One region of the Kitasatospora sp. NPDC057500 genome, then DNA from elsewhere that is predicted to be linked to it. Evidence: riboswitches for the same ligand, from Rfam matches in the RefSeq annotation. Region 1 holds a riboswitch; each other region holds the start of a gene.

Region 1 (6,062 bases):
CCCCAAAACTCAAAAATTTATTCTTGTGGCGCTCGGCCCCCCCCGCCCCGCGGCCCCCCCCCCCCGCCCGCCCGGGGGGCCGCCGCTCCGGGACGCGAACGTCAGTCGGCCAGGGGCAGGTAGACCTTGTTGCCCTGGGCCTTGAACTCCTCGGACATGGCCTGCATGCCGGCCAGGGCCTCGGCGTCGTAGCCGGAGGCGACGGCGGTGGCGCCGTCGCCGTGCTCGTCGCGGATCTTCTGGGAGATCTTCATCGAGCAGAACTTCGGGCCGCACATCGAACAGAAGTGGGCGGTCTTGGCGGGTTCGGCGGGGAGGGTCTCGTCGTGGAACTCGCGGGCCGTCTCCGGGTCGAGGGCCAGGTTGAACTGGTCCTCCCAGCGGAACTCGAAGCGGGCGTCGGAGAGGGCGTCGTCCCAGGCCTGGGCGCCGGGGTGGCCCTTGGCGAGGTCGGCGGCGTGGGCGGCGATCTTGTAGGTGATGACGCCGGTCTTCACGTCGTCGCGGTTGGGCAGGCCCAGGTGCTCCTTGGGCGTGACGTAGCAGAGCATCGCGGTGCCCCACCAGGCGATCATCGCGGCGCCGATGCCCGAGGTGATGTGGTCGTAGCCGGGCGCGACGTCGGTGGTGAGCGGGCCCAGGGTGTAGAAGGGGGCCTCGTCGCAGATCTCCTTCTGGAGATCCATGTTCTCCTTGATCTTGTGCATCGGGACGTGGCCCGGGCCCTCGATCATCACCTGGACGTCCTTGGCGCGGGCGATCCGGCCCAGTTCGCCCAGTGTCTGAAGCTCGGCGAACTGCGCCTCGTCGTTGGCGTCGGCGATCGAGCCGGGGCGCAGGCCGTCACCGAGGGAGAAGGTGACGTCGTAGCTCGCGAGGATGTCGCAGAGCTCCTCGAAGTTGGTGTAGAGGAAGTTCTCCCGGTGGTGCGCCAGGCACCAGGCGGCCATGATCGAACCGCCGCGCGAGACGATGCCGGTCTTGCGGCGGGCGGTCAGCGGCACGTAGCGCAGCAGCACGCCGGCGTGCACCGTCATGTAGTCGACGCCCTGCTCGCACTGCTCGATGATCGTGTCGCGGTAGACGTCCCAGCTCAGCTCCTCGGCCTTGCCGTCGACCTTCTCCAGCGCCTGGTAGAGCGGCACGGTGCCGATCGGCACGGGGGAGTTGCGCAGGATCCACTCGCGGGTGGTGTGGATGTTGCGGCCGGTGGAGAGGTCCATGACGGTGTCGGCGCCCCAGCGGGTGGCCCAGGTCATCTTCTCCACCTCCTCCTCGATCGAGGAGGTGACGGCGGAGTTGCCGATGTTGGCGTTGATCTTCACCAGGAAGTTGGTGCCGATGATCGCCGGCTCGACCTCGGGGTGGTTCACGTTGACCGGGATGACGGCCCGGCCGCGGGCGACCTCCTCGCGGACGAACTCCGGCTCCAGGCCCTCGCGCAGGGCGACGAACTCCATCTCGGGGGTCACGATGCCGCGCTTGGCGTAGCCGAGCTGGGTGACGGCGGCGCCGTCGCGGCCGCGCAGCGGGCGGCGCGGGCGGCCGGGGAAGACGGCGTCCAGGTTGCGCAGGTCGCCGCCGCGCGGCGCGGTGTGCCGGATGCCGTCGTCCTCGGGGCGCGCCTCGCGGCCGTCGTACTCCTCGACGTCGCCGCGCAGGCGGATCCAGGCGTCGCGCAGGGCGGGCAGGCCGCGCCGCACGTCCGGCTCGTAGTCCGGGTCGGTGTACGGCCCGGAGGTGTCGTACAGCGGGACGGTCCTGCCGTTGGTGAGCACGACCTCGCGGTACGGCACGCGCAGGTCGGGGCGGGACCCCTGGCGGTGGGCCTTGCGCCAGGCCGGGGTGGGGTAGCCGGTGCCCGCGCTGGTGACGGCGGTCCCGTTGCCGGACTGCGGGCGGGCAGACTGCGGCTGTGCCTCAAAGGTGGTCATCGGACCTCAAACTCCCTACGCCGGCATTACCCGGTCAGGTTCCTGCGGTCGACGCAGCCTCCGGTCCGTCCGTCGACGTCCCGTTCAGCGCCCTCTCAGCCCGGTGCTCCGAGCTCCCGCGTCCGCAGGCGGTGTTGCCCGCGCATGACGTCCAACACCGTAGCGAGCCGATCGCCGGAGGTCCAGAGGGGGTCCTGGAGGGGGAACGCCGAGGTCCGGACGGTGAACGGGGGACGGGAGGCCTCCTCTGCGGGCAGACTGGCCCCGTAGTCGACGAGTCGAGGAGGCCGGCGTGGTCGGGAGCACGGGGCGGGTCACCGGGGCGGTTGGCGCGGGGCTGGTCGGCGAGGTGATGGTGCACGTTCCGGAGCGCCGGGGCACCGAGGCGTTCCTCGCCTACCTGGCCGTGCCGGGCGAGCGGCTGACGGTCGGGACGCCGGTGGTGGTGATCGAGTACCAGCCGCCGAGGACGGTGTACGTGGCGCCGATCGGCCCGTGACGCCCCGATGACCTTCCGGTGACGACCTTGTGACGGACCGTCATGTCACTTCCCTTTCCCCCGGATCGGCCCGGGCGGACAATCCGAATCGGCGCATCTCCAGCGCCGGAAGGGGGAGTTGAACCATGGGCTACATCGTCGCCGGGGCGGTCGCCGCGGCACTGGTCGTCGGGATCACGCTCTTCAAACTCATGTGGCGGGTGGCGGAGCCGAACGAGGCGCTGATCATCTCCGGTTCCCGGCACCGCACCGAGGGGGTCGGCGACGGTCTGGGATTCCGGATCGTCACCGGGCGCGGCACCCTCGTCACCCCCGGCCTGCAAGGGGTCCGGCGGCTCTCGCTGGACCTCAACGAGGCCGAGCTGAACGTCGAGTGCGTCACCACGCAGGGCATCCCGGTGCGGGTGAAGGGCGTGGTGATCTTCAAGGTCGGCGACGACGAGGTGTCGATCGCCAACGCCGCCCGCCGCTTCCTGGACCAGCAGAAGCTGATCAGCCAGCGCGTCCACAACGTCTTCGCCGGCCACCTGCGCTCGATCGTCGGCGGGCTCACCGTCGAGGACATGATCCGCGACCGCGAACGGCTCACCGGCGAGACCAGGGCCGCCTCCGGGCTGGAGATGGAGAAGCTCGGGCTGATCATCGACACCCTGCAGATCCAGGAGATCATCGACCCGACCGGCTACATCAAGAACCTCGCCATCCCGCACGCCGCCGCCGTCCAGCGGGACGCCCGGATCGCCCAGGCCGAGGCGGACCGGCTGGCCACCGAGGCCGAGCAGGAGGCCGCCGCCCGCAAGGCCGAGGCGACCCGCAACAGCGAGATCCAGCAGTCCTCGTACCAGGCCGAGATGGACACCGCCACCGCCCGCGCCCGGCAGGCCGGGCCGCTCGCGGACGCCGCCGCCCGGCAGGAGGTGGTGGTCCAGGAGACCCGGGTCGCCGAACTGGAGGCCCGGCGCAAGGAGCAGCAGCTCCAGATCGACGTGCGCAAGCCCGCCGACGCCCGCGCGTACGACACCCGCACCAGCGCCGAGGCCGCCCGCGACGCCCGGATCTCCGCCGCGCAGGCGCAGGCCCGGGAGACCGAGCTGGCGGCGGCGGCCGAGGCGAGCCGGGTGCGGGTCGCGGCCGAGGCGGACGCCGAGGCCACCCGGCTGCGCGGTCTGGCACAGGCCGAGGCGACCACGGCGACCGGGCAGGCGGAGGCGTCCGCGGCCGAGGCGCGCGGTCTGGCGGACGCCTCGGCCGCCCGGGCGATCGGGCTGGCCAGGGCCGAGGGCATCAAGGCGCGGGCCACCGCCCTGTCCGAGAACCAGGACGCGGTGGTCGCCCAGGAGTTGGCCGAGCAGTGGCCGCAGATCGTGCGGGCCGCCGCGGAGTCCTTCGGCAACGTCGAGCACATGGTGCTGCTCAACGGGGCCGACGGCATGGGCGAGTTGTTCGCCAAGGCGCTCGCGATGGGCGGCACCGGGCTCGGACTGGCCCGCCGGCTGCTGTCCACGGTCGGCCCGGACGGCGCCGCCCCGGCGGCCGCGGTCCCGGCACCGACGGCGGTGGAGACGGTCCCGCTGGACGCGGTACCGGCGGACGCCGTGCCGGTCGACGCCCTGCCCGCGAACTTCGCCGGCCCGGCCTCCGAGCAGGGCTGACCCGCTCTGGGTAGCCCGGCTGCGGCCGCCTGAGTACCCGTACTCAGGCGGCCGCGGCCGGGCGCACCGGACGATGGGCACATGCATCCAGCAGCCACCGCACGGATCGGCATCACCGCCGTCGGCTCCCAGCTCCCCGACCGTCGGCTGACCTCCCGGCAGCTCCAGGACGAGATTACCGCCGGCGGCCGACTGCGCCTGCCGGAGCGGACCTTCGAGAAGGCCACCGGCATCGTCACCCGGCACTTCGCCGCCGACGACGAGTACGCCTCCACGCTGGCCGTGGCCGCCGCCAGGCGCGCCCTGGACGCCCGCGGCCTGCACCCGCTCGACATCGACCTGCTGCTCTTCGCCTCCGCCACCCGGGACGTCGCCGAGCCCGCGACCGCCCATCTGGTGCAGGACGAACTCGGCTCCCGTGCCCACGCGTTCGACGTCAGCAACGCCTGCAACAGCTTCCTCAACGGGATCGACCTGGCCCGCGCGATGATCCTGGCCGGCCGGGCCCGGCGTGCCCTGGTGGTCACCGGCGAGACGCCCAGCCGGGCGATGCGCCGCGACCCGAGCGGCGCGGAGCAGTTCCGCGAGGGCTTCGCCGGCTACACCTTCGGCGACGCGGGCGCCGCCGTGGTCGTCGAGGCCGTACGGCGCGGCGGCATCCTCGACGTGGAGACCGAGACCGCCTCCGAGCACTGGCGGACCGGCGGCATCCCGGGCGGCGGATCGCGCCACCCGCGCGGCGACGAGTACAGCTACTTCCGGGGCGGCGGCACGGAGTTGCGCGAGGTCTTCGAGAAGACCGGCCGGCACGTCCTGACCCGGGTGGCGGCCCGCACCGGCTTCGGCTGGGACGACTACGCCCGGGTGCTGGTGCACCAGGTGACCGTCCCCTACCTGGAGCGGTTCGTCGAGGTCACCGGGGTCCCGGAGGAGAAGCTGGTGGTCACCGTGCCGGAGGTGGGCAATGTCGCCAGTGCCACGATAGGACTCCAACTCGATCGAATACACGGGGCGTTGGCGCCCGGTGACAAGGTGCTGATGGTCGGCCTCGGCGGCGGCGTCAGCCTGATGACGATGGTCTGGGAGGCGTCTTGACCGGGCTCTGGGTGATCGTCCCCGCCTACCAGGAGGAGGCCAGGATCACCGGCACCCTGAACGCCCTCGCCGCCCAGCGGGACCGGGGCTTCACCCTGCTGGTCGCCGACAACGGCTCCACCGACGGCACCGTGGACGCGGTCCGCGCCTTCGCCGCCCGGGCGCCGTTCCCGGTCGAGGTGCTGGTCGAACCGGAGAAGGGCGTCGGTTCCGCGGTCGACACCGCCTTCCGGCACGCCATCGCGCACGGCGCCGCCCTGCTCGCCCGCACCGACGCCGACTGCCTGCCCGAACCCGGCTGGACCGCCGCCGCCCGGGCCGCGCTGCTCGACGGCGGCGGGCTGGTCTGCGGCCGGGTCACCGCCCGCCGCGACGAGCACGGGCCCGCCGGGCGCGCCGTCTTCCTGACGCTGGTCGCGCTCGGCGCGTTCTTCGGCCGGATCCGGCCCGCGCACCGGCGCCGGCACGGCTACCTCACCCCGTACCGGATGCACGCGGGCAACAACATGGCGATCACCGCCGAGCTGTACCAGGCGGTCGGCGGCATGCCGCGCCGCCCCTCGCCGACCGACCGGATGTTCATCAACCGGATCCGCCGGCACACCACCGCCATCGTCCACCGCCGCGACATGGTGGTGCAGAACTCCACCCGGCGGATCCGCGCCTACGGGGTGGTGGGCACCGCCCGCTGGTACCTGGAGCGCGGCGCCGGCCCCCGCGCCGTCGACGTCCGCTGACCCCCCGCCGCCGACCCCCGCCGAATCCCGAGGACCGCTCGTGCTCGACCGGCTCGCCCACGCCCTGCGCACCGACCACCCCGAACGCCCCGCCGTCCTGCGCCACACCCGGCTCGGCAGCACCCGGGTGCGGATCCGCCGCGGC
Region 2 (6,062 bases), on a different contig from region 1:
CGGCGTGGAAGCGGCGCGGGATCCGGCCGGCCCGGTGGGCGAGCCGGCCGGCCTCGGCGGCGTGCCGCATCGCGTCGGCCATCAGCACCGGGTCCTGGGCGCGGGTGACGGCGGAGGCCAGCATCACCGCGGCGCAGCCCAGCTCCATCGCCAGCGCGACGTCCGAGGCGGTGCCGGCGCCGGCGTCCAGGATCACCGGGACGCCCGCGCCCTCCACGATCAGCTGGAAGTTGTGCGGGTTGCGGATGCCGAGGCCGGATCCGATCGGCGAGCCCAGCGGCATGATCGCCGCGCAGCCGACGTCCTCCAGCTTGCGGGCCAGCACCGGGTCGTCGTTGGTGTAGGGCAGCACCGTGAAGCCGTCGTCGACCAGCGTCTCGGCGGCGTCCAGCAGCTCGATCGGGTCGGGCAGCAGGGTCCGCTCGTCGGCGATCACCTCCAGCTTCACCCAGTCGGTGCCGAGCGCTTCGCGGGCCAGCCGGGCGGTGAGCACGGCCTCGCCGGCGGTGAAGCAGCCGGCGGTGTTGGGCAGCACCCGGATGCCGTTGCGGGTCAGCACGTCGAGCACCGAGCCCTGGGTGGCGGTGTTCACCCGGCGCATCGCCACCGTGGTCAGCTCGGTGCCGGACACCCGGAGCGCCTGCTCCAGGACCTCCAGGCTGGGGGCGCCGCCGGTGCCCATGATCAGCCGGGAGGAGAAGGACGTCCCGGCGATGGTGAGAAGGTCGTCGGCCATCGGTCAGCCTCCCTGGACGGCGGTGAGGATCTCGATCCGGTCGCCCGCCGACAGCGGCGTGCGCGGCCACTCGGCGCGCGGCACCACGGCCTCGTTCAGGGCGGCGGCGACGCCGGAGTGCGCTTGGCTGAGGGTGGCGACCACCTCGGCCAGGGTGGTCGAGGCGGGTACCTCGCGGGGCTCGCCGTTGACGCTCAGGGGGATGTCGCTGGTGCGGGGGCTCATGCCGGGACCTTCGTGAATCGGGTGGGGGAGAACGGGCGGGCGAGCTCCGGCAGGTCGCCGGTGGCCAGGTACTCGGCCACCAGGTCGCCGGTGACGGGGGTCAGCAGCACGCCGTTGCGGTAGTGGCCGGTGGCGGCGACCAGGCCGGGCAGCGCGGTCGGGCCGAGCAGCGGCGCGTTGTCCGGCGAGCCGGGGCGCAGCCCGGCGCCGGTCTCCACCAGCGGCAGCTCGGTGATGCCGGGGACCAGCTCGTGCGCGTCGCGCAGCAGCTCGTACACCCCGCCGGCGGTCACGGTGGTGTCGTAGCCCTGCTCCTCGGTGGTCGCGCCGACCACCAGCTCGCCGTTCTCGCGCGGCACCAGGTAGAGGTGGCCGCCGCGGACGACGGCGCGCACGTTGCGGGAGAGGAACGGCCGGTACGCCTCGGGCACCCGCAGCCGCAGCACCTGGCCCTTGACCGGGCGGATCGCCGGCAGCACGTCCGGGGGCAGGCCGGGCAGCAGGTGACTGCGCGCTCCGGCGGCGAGCACCACCTGGTCGGCGGTGGCGGTCTCCTCGGTGGCCAGCCGGACGCCGGTCGCCCGGTCGTGCTCGACCAGCAGCTCGGTGGCCTCGGTGCGGTGCACCACCACGCCGGCCCGTTCGCACGCGTGCAGCAGGGCCTCGGCCAGCCGGCGGCCGTCCACCTGGTGGTCGTCGGTGACGTGCAGGCCGCCGCGCACGCCGGGGGCGAGCATCGGCTCCAGCCGGCGGGCCTCGCGGCCGGTGAGCCACTGGGAGTCCAGGCCGAGCCGCTGGTGGAAGGCGTGCAGCTCGCGCAGTTCGGCGCGGTCGTCGGAGTCGAGGGCGACGGCGACGGTGCCGCACTGCCGGTAGCCGGTGCCGTGGCCGCCGCTCGCCTCGGTGAGTTCGGCGGCGAAGGCGGCGTACCGCTCGTTGGAGGCCATCCCGAGGCGCAGCAGCGGCTCCTCGCCGTACTGGAGTTCGGTGACCGGGGCGAGCATGCCCGCTGCGACGTCGGCGGCGCCGTGGCCCGGCCAGGCATCGATCAGGAGGACGCGCAGTCCGCGCTGGGCCGCCCGCCAGGCGACGACGAGTCCGATGATCCCACCGCCGATGACCAGCACCTCGGCGTGGGCGCCCCGTACCAGGCGTGTCAAGACTGTTCTCCCTTCGCCGGAATGACCCGGATCAGGTTCGGACGGTCGCAGGCCGTGCCAGCCCGCCTCTCAGCCCGGTCCGCCGGGCTCCCGCGATGGTGCCCCCACCTTAACTCCGGGGGGTGCGCCCCCTGAAGGCGCCTGCTGAGGGCCTAGGACCAGGGGACCGGGACCGGGCTCAGTACAGTGACGGGCGTGGCTGAGCTGAGCGGAACGGGACAGACGGATCGGGTGGTCGTGGTCGGCGCCGGGCTGGCCGGGGCGCAGTGCGCCGCGGTGCTGCGGCGCGACGGCTGGCAGGGGCGGATCACGCTGGTCGGCGAGGAGCCGCACGCGCCGTACGACCGGCCGCCGCTCTCCAAGGACGTCCTGCTCGGCAAGACCGACAACCCCGCCCTCGACCTCGACTTCGACCGGCTCGGCGTCGAACTGCTGACCGGCCGCCGCGCCACCGGCCTCACCCCCGGCGGCACCGGCGGCACGGCCGGCGTGCTGCACACCGACGCCGGGGACGAGCCGTACGACGCGCTGGTGATCGCCACCGGCGCCGAGCCGCGCGTCCTGCCCGGCGCCGAGCGCGCCCACCTGCTGCACACCCTGGACGACGCGCTCGCGCTGCGCGCGCTGCTGCGCCCCGGCCTGCGCCTGGTGCTGGTCGGCGCGGGCTGGATCGGCGCCGAGGTGGCCACCGCCGCCCGGGCGGCCGGCTGCGAGGTGACCGTCGTCGAGGCCGGCCCGGCGCCCGTCCCCGGGGCGCTGCCCGCCGAGGTCGGCCGGGCGATGGCCGCCTGGTACGCCGAGGCCGGCGTGGAACTGCGCTGCGGCACCGGCGTCACCGCCGTCGAACCGGGCGCGGTGCTGCTCGCCGACGGCTCGCACCTGCCCGCCGACGAGGTCGTGGTCGGCGTCGGCGCCCGCCCGGCGACCGGCTGGCTGGCCGGCACCGGGGTCGCCCTGGACGCCGTCGGCGCCGTCCTGGTCGACGAGCGGCTGCGCACCACCGTGCCCGGCGTCCTCGCCGCCGGCGACTGCGTCAGCTACCCCTCGGCGCGCTCCGCCACCCGGCTGACCGTCCAGCACTGGGACCACGCCCTGCAGTCCGGCGAGGCGGCGGCCGCCACCCTGCTCGGCACCGACGCGCCGCCGTACGACCCGGTGCAGTACTTCTGGTCCGAGCAGTTCGGGCGGATGGTGCAGTACGCCGGGCGGCACGGCGCGGGCGACGAGCTGCTGTGGCGCGGCTCGCCGGGCGGCGCCGGCTGGTCGGTGCTCTGGCTGCGCGACGGAGCGCTGCGCGCGCTGCTCGCGGTGGACCGGCCGCGCGACCTGACCCAGGGCCGGCGGCTGATCGAGCGCGGCGCCGTGCTCGACCCGGCCCGCGCCGCCGACCCGGAGGTCCCGCTGAAGTCGGCGCTCGCTGCCCGGTAGCGGCGGGCGGCGGCCCCGGTTGGTGCGCGGCGGGCCGCCGAGGTGGCAGTCTGGTGCTTGTGAGTGAGATCGAAGCCAAGATTGAAGCCCTGGTCCCCGCGTGGCTGTACCTCCCCGACATCTCCGAGAAGTGGGGTTTGGTGGTCACCGAGGTCCGCAACATGGTCAAGAAGGGTGACCTGATCGCCGTCCGCCGCGGTCCCAACAAGTCGCTCCAGGTCCCGGCGGCGTTCATCGACGAGACCGGCCCGGTGAAGCACCTGATCGGCACGCTGACGGTGCTGCGCGACAGCGGGTTCAGCGACGAGGAGATCCTCGAGTGGATGTTCAGCGAGGACCCGTCGCTGCCCGGCACCCCCGTCCAGGCGCTCTGGGAGAACCGGGCCACCGAGGTCAAGCGCCGCGCCCAGGCGATGGCGCTGTGACCGACCTGGCCGCGACCGGCCCGGCCGTGACCGACCGCCGGGCCCGGCTCGCCGACGCGCGGCTGTACCTGTGCACCGACGCCCGGCGCGAGCGCGGCGACCTCGCCGAGTTCCTGGACGCCGCGCTGGCCGGCGGCGTGGACATCGTCCAGCTCCGCGACAAGGGCCTGGAGGCCAGGCAGGCGCTGGCGGCACTGGAGGTCTTCGCGGACGCCTGCCGCCGGCACGGCAAGCTGCTCGCGGTCAACGACCGCGCCGACGTCGCCCACGCGGCCGGCCCGGACGTGCTGCACCTCGGGCAGGACGACCTGCCGGTGCCCGCCGCCCGGGCGATCATCGGCGAGGACGTGCTGATCGGGCGCTCCTGCCACGCCGAGTCCGAGGTGGACGCGGCCGCCGCCGAACCCGGTGTCGACTACTTCTGCACCGGTCCGGTCTGGCCGACCCCGACCAAGCCGGGCCGCCACGCACCGGGCCTCGGCCTGGTCGAGTACGCGGCGAAGCTCGGGACCGAGCGGCCGTGGTTCGCCATCGGCGGCATCGACCTCGGCAACCTGGACGAGGTGCTGGCCGCCGGCGCCCGCCGGGTCGTGGTCGTCCGGGCCATCACCGCCGCGGACGACCCGGGGGCCGCGGCCGCCGGGTTCGCCCGCCGACTGCGCGCGCTCTGAGCGACCGGGGCCGCCGCCGTCCGTCCCGCCCCGTGTCCCGCGGGGGCGGGCCGGCCCTCGCGGACGTCAGTTCTTGCGGACGTCAGTACTTGCGGACGGTGGCGGCCTCGGCCAGCGCCAGCAGTGTCTCGCGGGCCCGCGGGTCCGCCAGCGGGGCGGCCTCCAGCGCGGTCAGCGACTGCCGCAGCAGCTCCTCGATCCGCTGCTCCACCCGCTCCGGCGCGCCGCTGCGGGCCACCAGCCCGCGCAGTCCGGCGACCTCCTCGGGAGTCAGGTCCGGCGCGCCCAGCCGCTCGTCCAGGTGCCGCGCCTCGGCGGTCGGCAGGCCCCGCATGGCGTGCGCGACCAGCAGCGTCCGCTTGCCCTCGCGCAGGTCGTCGCCGGCCGGCTTGCCGGTGACCGCCGGGTCGCCGAACACGCCGAGCAGGTCGTCCCGCAGCTGGAACGCCTCGCCCAGCGGCAGGCCGAACGCCCCGTAGGCCTCCACCAGCCGGGGCGGGGCGCCCGCCAGCAGCGCTCCGACCTGGAGCGGGCGCTCGATCGTGTACTTGGCCGACTTGTAGTGCAGGACGGTCTGGGCCCGCTCCAGAGCGCCCTGGTCGGTGGAGTCCCCGGCGACCGGCTCCAGCACGTCCAGGTACTGGCCGACCATGACCTCGGTGCGCATCAGGTCGAACATCGGCTTGGCGGCCAGCACCGCCGCCGGGTCGAGGCCGGAGTTCAGGAACAGCTCGTCGCACCAGATCAGCAGCAGGTCGCCGAGCAGCACCGCCGCCGAGGCGCCGTACTGCTCGCGGTCGCCGCGCCAGCCGCGCTCGCGGTGCATCGCCTCGAAACGGCGGTGCACGGAGGGCAGGCCCCGGCGGGTGTCGCTGCGGTCCATGAGGTCGTCGTGCACCAGCGCGCTGGCCTGGAGCAGCTCCAGGGCGGCCGCCGCCCTGGTGATCCCCTCGCCGCTCGCCGCGCCGCCGGCGCCGCGCCAGCCCCAGTAGCAGAACGCCGGACGGAGGCGCTTGCCGCCGTCGAGCAGGAAGTCGCGCAGCGCCTCGGTGACGGGCTCCAGTTGCGGGGAGACCTTGCCGAGCAGGGCCGACTGGCCGTCCATGAAGCCGGCGAGTGCGGCGTTGACGCGCTCGCGCACGTCCTCCACGTCAATCGGATTGGCCGGCCGGTGGCTGGACGAGGTCACGATGGGGCTCCGGAGGTAGCTGGGGTGCAGCGCAAGCGTATCCGGGGTGGAGGGGAACAGCCGTACGCACGGGTTCCGGCCGGTCGCGCCGTCCGGCGTTCGCCCCGAGTCCACCGCTCGTCCATCCGGCGTCTCAGGAATTGGGACCAAGTTGTCCGCGCCCTTGCGCCGACGGCTAACCTGCCATCATGGCACTCGGTATCGCTTCGACCAGACCGGACCGCGCGC
Region 3 (6,062 bases), on a different contig from region 1:
GTGCACGGCCGGCTCGAAGGCGGAGGTGGTGTCCAGCAGGTCCTGCAGCCGACGGCCGCCCGGTACGGTCCGGCGGGCCGGCACCGGGGTGCCGGGCTCGGTGGCCAGCGCCAGCTCCAGGGCGTCCGCGAGGTCGCGGCTGAGGTCGCCGGAGGACGACTGGGTCTGCAGGCCCAGCAGGATCGAGCCGTCCTGGCGGCGCAGCGCGGGCCAGGCCAGCGGCAGCACGGTGGCCAGGGTGACGGACGGCACCTCGCCGGCGGCGGTCTCGGCCACCCCGGCGGCCAGCGTCAGCGGCACGGTGGCGGCGGGCACCAGCTCGCGCAGTGCCACCCAGTCGGCCTCGCCCGGCAGGCCCTCGAACGGGCGGTGCACCAGCTCCTGGACGGCGTGCGAGGCCTCGCGGCCGTGGCAGGCCTTGTAGCGGCGGCCCGAGCCGCAGGGGCAGTTGTCGCGGGCCCCGACCACGGGGATCTCGCCCGTGGCGACGGGGGTGGACTGGCTGCGCTGCGGCGCCTTCTTGGCGGCCTTCTTGCCCATGGTGCGGCTCTCCCGGGAACGGTGGTGTTGTGCTCCCGGCAGCCTACTGACGTTCCTCCGGCGCGTGGGCGTGCGCCGGGGCGGGGGGCGGGGGCGGGCCCGCCGTGCCCGCTGCCCGGGCGCGCCGCGGGTGCCCTGCCCGCCGTCCTGCCGCCGTGCCGTCCTGCCGCGCTGTTCGCCGCGCTGTTCGGTCGTCGTGGTCGGTCGCGCTGTTCGGTCGTGGTGGTCGTCAGCCGCCGGTGCGCCGGGCGTGCCGGGCGCGGGCCGGCAGGGCCGCCCACACGGTCACCTCGCCGGGGGCGTCGCGCACGCCCCAGTCGCTGGCGAGCTGGTCCACGATGCTCAGCCCGCGGCCGCCGTGCGAGGTCAGCGAGGGGCTGGACGGCGACGGCCGGGTCTGCGCCCCGCCGTCCGTGACCTCCAGGGTGAGCACGCCGTCGGCGTGCATCTGCCAGCGGACCAGGACGCCGCCGGCGTCCTCGCCGGCCTCGCCCGGCGCGGTGACCGGCCCGCCGGTCCGGGACCGCCCGCCGACCAGCAGCGGTCCGACGACCTCGGCGCGGGCGCCCCGGCCGAGTGCGGGCAGTGGCCCGAGCGGACGGGCGTAACGACAAGCGTTGCTCAATAGTTCGGAAAGGATCAGAACAGCATCATCAATGACCGGTTCCGGTATCTCGCGGTCTCCCAGATCTCGACGCAGTCGGCGCCGTGCGACCCCGACACTCGCTGGGCCGTGCGGCACTGCCATGGTCGATGAAGTCGGCACTTCACGCGCCACCATCAACGCCACCCCCGGACCTCCTTCAGCGTATGCCGAGGGATGGATGCCCCTTGGCAATACGTCGGAAACGACCGCGCGGCGATCCCGCGCGGACATTTCAGGCCCGTCCACCGTCGGTGCGCGACAGGTGATTCGGTGCTCACCCTCCGTCGTGAAACTGTATGAATTGCGACAGAAATCGTTGCCGAAAGGTTTGAGTCCCTACCAAGGTGGTCAACGGCTGGTGGTGGTTGAACGGTTCACCACAGCGGTACCACGAATCACGCCATTACCACCGGGCTCAGCGGCCGAGCTGGGCCAGGACCTCGGCCGGGCGGTTGGTGATGATCGCCGACACCCCGAGCTCCAGGCAGAGCTCGACGTCGGCCGGCTCGTCCACGGTCCACACGTGCACCTGGTGGCCCAGCTCGCGCAGCCTGGTCACCAGCCCCGGCCGGGCCCGCACCAGTTCGATGCCGGGACCGGCGATCCGCGCCCCGCCCGGCAGCGGCGCGCCCGGGCGCAGCCGTCCGCGCAGCACCAGGCCGCGCTCGAACAGGAACACCCGGGGGTACTGCGGCGCGGCGGCGGCCACCCGGGCCAGCGCGACGGAGGAGAAGCTCATGATCCGGGCGTTGACGCCGTGGCCCCCGGCGGCCGCCGCACCTCCGCCGGCGCCGCTCCCGCCGCCGATCCCGAACCGCTCCAGCACCCGCAGCAGCTCGGACTCCACCCGGCCGCGGAAGCGCACCGGGTGCTTGGTCTCGATCGCGAGGTCCACCGGGCGCCCGCAGTCCACGACCAGCTCCAGCAGGCTCTCCAGCCGCAGCACCCCGCGCAGCTCCGGGTCCTCGCTCGGCCGGCCGGTCTTCCAGGCCCCGAAGTCGTGCGCCTCCAGCTCCGCCAGCGTCATCGCGGAGACCGTGCCCCGGCCGTCCGAGACCCGCCCGATCCGCCGGTCGTGCACGCAGACCAGCTGCCCGTCGGCGGTCACCCGCACATCGCACTCCAGGGCGTCCGCCCCCTCGGCGAGCGCCCGGCGGTAGGCGGCGAGGGTGTGCTCGGGCAGGGCGAACGAGGAACCGCGGTGGGCGATCACCTGGACGGGCGGCGCGGTGCGGGCCGTCGCGGGCGAGACATCGGGGCTGGTCACGCCCTACACGATAGGACGCGGACATGACGCGGAGGCGAAGACGGCCCCAACCCGAGGGGCCGTCTTCGCCTCCGCGTCCGGGGCCGGGCGGGCGTCAGCGCGCGGCGGCGGCCCGGTCCCGGGTGAGCGGGGTGAGCGCCCAGGTGGCCAGGGCCGGCACCAGGAAGCCGAACAGCGAGGCCGAGGTCCACTCCTGCGGGGTGAAGTGCACCGCCTCCTGCGCGGAGGTCCAGAGGTCCGTCCACCAGCCGGCCACCGCGGTCGGCGCGATCAGCTGGTAGGTGGCGAAGCCCAGCGCCCACGGCAGCAGCATCAGCCAGCGGGACGGCGCGTCGGCGGAGAGGTTCCAGCCGCGCCGCCCGGCACCGAGGAAGTAGTCGACCGCGAGCACCGCGAACATCGGCACGAAGACCGAGCCGATCAGGCCCAGGAAGGCGTAGTAGGACTCGGTGAACTCGGTGATCTGCAGCGCGAGCACGGTGATCAGCGCACCGGTGCCGCCCGTCAGCACCCGGCGGTCGACCTTCGGCAGCAGGTTGTGGATCGACATCGCGGTCGAGTAGACGTTGGCGAAGGACTGGTCGGTCTCGCGCAGCACCAGCACCAGCAGGAACAGCCAGCCGGCCCAGACGCCGAGGAACGAGTCGAAGATCCGCTCCGGGTCGCCGTCCGCCTGGAGCAGCGCCATCAGCCCGAGCACGTAGCACCAGACCTGCGCGATCGTGTAGCCGGAGAAGCTGCCCCAGAACGCCGCGCGCGGGGTGCGCGAGTGCCGGGTGTAGTCGGCGGCGAGCGGCACGAAGGAGATCGACACCGCGATCATCGCGTCGGTCGCCGGCAGGAAGCCGTGCCAGTTGCCCGCGCCCGGGTCCGGGACGCCGTGCCGACCGAGCTGGACGGTGAAGTAGACCATCGCGACCGCCACTGCCGCGGCGACGAAGCGGCGCAGCACCGCGATCGCGCCGAGCGGCCAGATGGTCAGCGCGGTGGTCAGCGCACCGGCCAGCACGACGAAGACCCAGCGGTAGCCCTCGGTGCCGACCACGGTCTGCGCGCCGAGCGCGATCGTCAGCAGCTCGTAGACGCCCCAGCCGACGCACTGGACGATGTTGAGCACCGTCGGCACGTAGGACAGCCGGGTGCCGAACAGCCCGCGCAGGTTCGCCATGGCGGGCGCACCGGTCCGGGCGCCGATCAGCGCGGCCACGCCGAGCATCGCGGTGCCGACCACGGTGCCGGCCACGATCGCGGTCACGGCGGCGGCCAGCGACAGTTCGCTGCCCTTGGCGCCGAGCACGGTCGCGGCGGTGGTGAAGCCGATCAGCGAGACGCCGAGGTTCATCCAGAGCGCGAAGTGGTCGCGGAAGCGCAGCGTGCGGGGCGGCTCGGTGTCCAGCACCAGCGGTGCCTCGGTGCGGCCCGCGGGCTCCAGGACGGCGGTGGCCGCGCCGTGGGAACCGGCGGCGGTGCCCGCGGCGTCCTGCCGAGGGGGGACGCCCGGGGACGAGGGCGCGCCGGAGGACGAGGATGGCGAAGCAGGCGGCATGGCCGATTTCTCCCTACGCCGGCATTACCCGGACAGGTTCCGGCGGTCTGCGCCCCCTCGACGGCCGTCCACGGGACTCCGTGGCGTACGGTCGACCGGCGCACTCTCAGCCTGGTGGGTCCAAGCTCCCGCGTGTCAGTTCGGAGCGACAGGCTAGTCGGCGACGGGGAGAACGCCAAGGCGGGAGGGGTCGCGCACGGCGCTGCGGCGGTCGTCGGGCCCGGCTAAGGATTCTTATGAGTTCTTCAGAAGGGTCCTTACGGCAATCGAATCGGGTGTGCGAAAAACTATGGTTGTTGGTCCTGTCAGCTATGGAGGTCGTCCGTGAGCACCGAGCGCGAGGTTGGGCCCACCGGGTCGCAGGGGGAGCAGCCCTCCGGCGGCCAGGGGGCGGTGGGTTCCGCTTCTGACGGTCCGGCGCAGCAGCCTGCGGCCGACCGGCCGTCCTCCGCCCAGCCGGCCGCCGAGGCGGGCTCCGGCGGGTTCACCCCCACGCTGGCGTTCAGCAAGGTCGCCGCCCCGGAGCCGGCCGCCGCCCCGGCGCCCGCCCCGGCCGCCGAGACCGGGTACCTCGACGCCCCGCCGCCGGTCCTGCCGCCCGCCGCGCCCGCGGCCCCGGTCGCCCCGGCGGCGCCCGTCGCCGCCCCGCACGGCGGCAACCCGTACGCGACCCCGGCCCCGGGTACGCCGGTTCCCCCGGCGCTCGCCGCGCACGACCCCTTCGCCGCGCACGACCCGTTCGCCGCGCCCGGCGCCCCGCAGGGCCCGGGTGCCACCGGCCGGCACCACCACCCGTTCGGCGCCGGGCAGCCGCTCGGCGGCTGGGGCGCCCCGCACGACATCACCCCCGGCGCGCCCGGGGGCCCCGGTGGTCCCGGCGGCCCGCTCGGCTACCCGGGCGAGTACCCCGGCGCGCCGGTCCCCGGCGGCCCGCGCAAGAAGCGCGGCGGTCTGATCGCCCTGGTCACGGCCGTCGCCCTGGTGGCCGGCGTGGCCGGCGGCGCGGTCGGCGTGGCCATCGCCGACCGCGACGACAGGACCGTCAGCGCCAAGGCCGGCCGAACCTCCACCACGGTCCAGGCCAACAACTCCCAGAAGAACGAGGCCGCCCCGGGTTCGGTCGCCGGCATCGCGCAGAAGGCGCTGCCCAGCGTCGTCACCATCAAGGCCCAGGGCAACGGCGAGTCCGGCACCGGCACCGGCTTCGTCTTCGACACCGAGGGCCACATCCTCACCAACAACCACGTGGTCGCGCCCGCCGCCTCCAGCGGCGGCAAACTGACCGTCAAGTTCGCCGACGGGTCCTCCTACCCGGCCTCCGTGCTGGGCCGCGCCGAGGGCTACGACGTCGCCGTCATCAGGCTCGACAACCCGCCCAAGGACAAGCTGACGCCGCTGCCGCTGGCCGACTCCGACAAGGTGAACGTCGGCGACTCCACCATCGCCATCGGCGCGCCGTACGGCCTGGAGTCCACCGTCACCACCGGCATCATCAGCGCCAAGGACCGCCCGGTCGCCTCCGGCGACGAGACCGGCGCGCAGTCCTCGTACATGAACGCCCTGCAGACCGACGCCTCCATCAACCCCGGCAACTCCGGCGGCCCGCTGCTCGACTCCGGCGGCGGCGTGATCGGCATCAACTCGGCGATCCAGTCCAACGCCTCCAGCAACGGCCGGGCCGGCTCCATCGGCCTCGGCTTCGCGATCCCGATCAACCAGGCCAAGTGGGTCGCCGACACCCTGATCAAGACCGGCAAGCCGGTCTACGCCAAGCTCGACGTCCTGCGCAACGACGACTACAAGGGCGACGGCGCGCAGATCCAGACCCGCGACATCCAGGGCCAGCCGGCCGTCACCCCCGGCGGCGCCGCCGACAAGGCCGGCCTCAAGCCCGGCGACGTCATCACCAAGCTCGGCGGCAGCCCGATCGAGAACGGCCCGGCCCTGGTCAGCAAGATCTGGACGCACAAGCCCGGCGAGACCGTCGACGTCGAGTACACCCGCAACGGCCAGACCGCCACCACCAAGGTCACCCTCAGCGAGCGCGTCGGAGACAACTGACC

The links. Region 1 has a riboswitch for thiamine pyrophosphate ahead of thiC (phosphomethylpyrimidine synthase ThiC). Riboswitches for the same ligand answer to the same signal wherever they lie in the genome.
Region 2: another riboswitch for thiamine pyrophosphate. It lies ahead of thiO (glycine oxidase ThiO); the one in region 1 lies ahead of thiC (phosphomethylpyrimidine synthase ThiC).
Region 3: another riboswitch for thiamine pyrophosphate. It lies ahead of ACFU74_RS27335 (purine-cytosine permease family protein); the one in region 1 lies ahead of thiC (phosphomethylpyrimidine synthase ThiC).

The regions. Positions count from the first base shown of each region.
Region 1 is NZ_JBHVER010000289.1:36-6,097, forward strand. It holds gene thiC (phosphomethylpyrimidine synthase ThiC) at 102-1,934, opposite strand; TPP riboswitch at 1,930-2,064, opposite strand; gene ACFU74_RS34610 (hypothetical protein) at 2,227-2,433, shown strand; gene ACFU74_RS34615 (SPFH domain-containing protein) at 2,559-4,085, shown strand; gene ACFU74_RS34620 (3-oxoacyl-ACP synthase III family protein) at 4,167-5,180, shown strand; gene ACFU74_RS34625 (glycosyltransferase family A protein) at 5,177-5,917, shown strand; gene ACFU74_RS34630 (class I adenylate-forming enzyme family protein) at 5,958-6,062, shown strand, end outside.
Region 2 is NZ_JBHVER010000124.1:13,083-19,144, forward strand. It holds gene ACFU74_RS24120 (thiazole synthase) at 1-736, opposite strand, end outside; gene thiS (sulfur carrier protein ThiS) at 740-961, opposite strand; gene thiO (glycine oxidase ThiO) at 958-2,121, opposite strand; TPP riboswitch at 2,113-2,225, opposite strand; gene ACFU74_RS24135 (NAD(P)/FAD-dependent oxidoreductase) at 2,317-3,549, shown strand; gene ACFU74_RS24140 (Rv2175c family DNA-binding protein) at 3,609-3,974, shown strand; gene thiE (thiamine phosphate synthase) at 3,971-4,645, shown strand; gene ACFU74_RS24150 (polyprenyl synthetase family protein) at 4,728-5,834, opposite strand; gene metF (methylenetetrahydrofolate reductase [NAD(P)H]) at 6,023-6,062, shown strand, end outside.
Region 3 is NZ_JBHVER010000158.1:1,807-7,868, forward strand. It holds gene ACFU74_RS27320 (DUF5926 family protein) at 1-540, opposite strand, end outside; gene ACFU74_RS27325 (ATP-binding protein) at 770-1,330, opposite strand; gene ACFU74_RS27330 (glycerophosphodiester phosphodiesterase family protein) at 1,602-2,453, opposite strand; gene ACFU74_RS27335 (purine-cytosine permease family protein) at 2,548-3,999, opposite strand; TPP riboswitch at 3,993-4,141, opposite strand; gene ACFU74_RS27340 (S1C family serine protease) at 4,324-6,060, shown strand.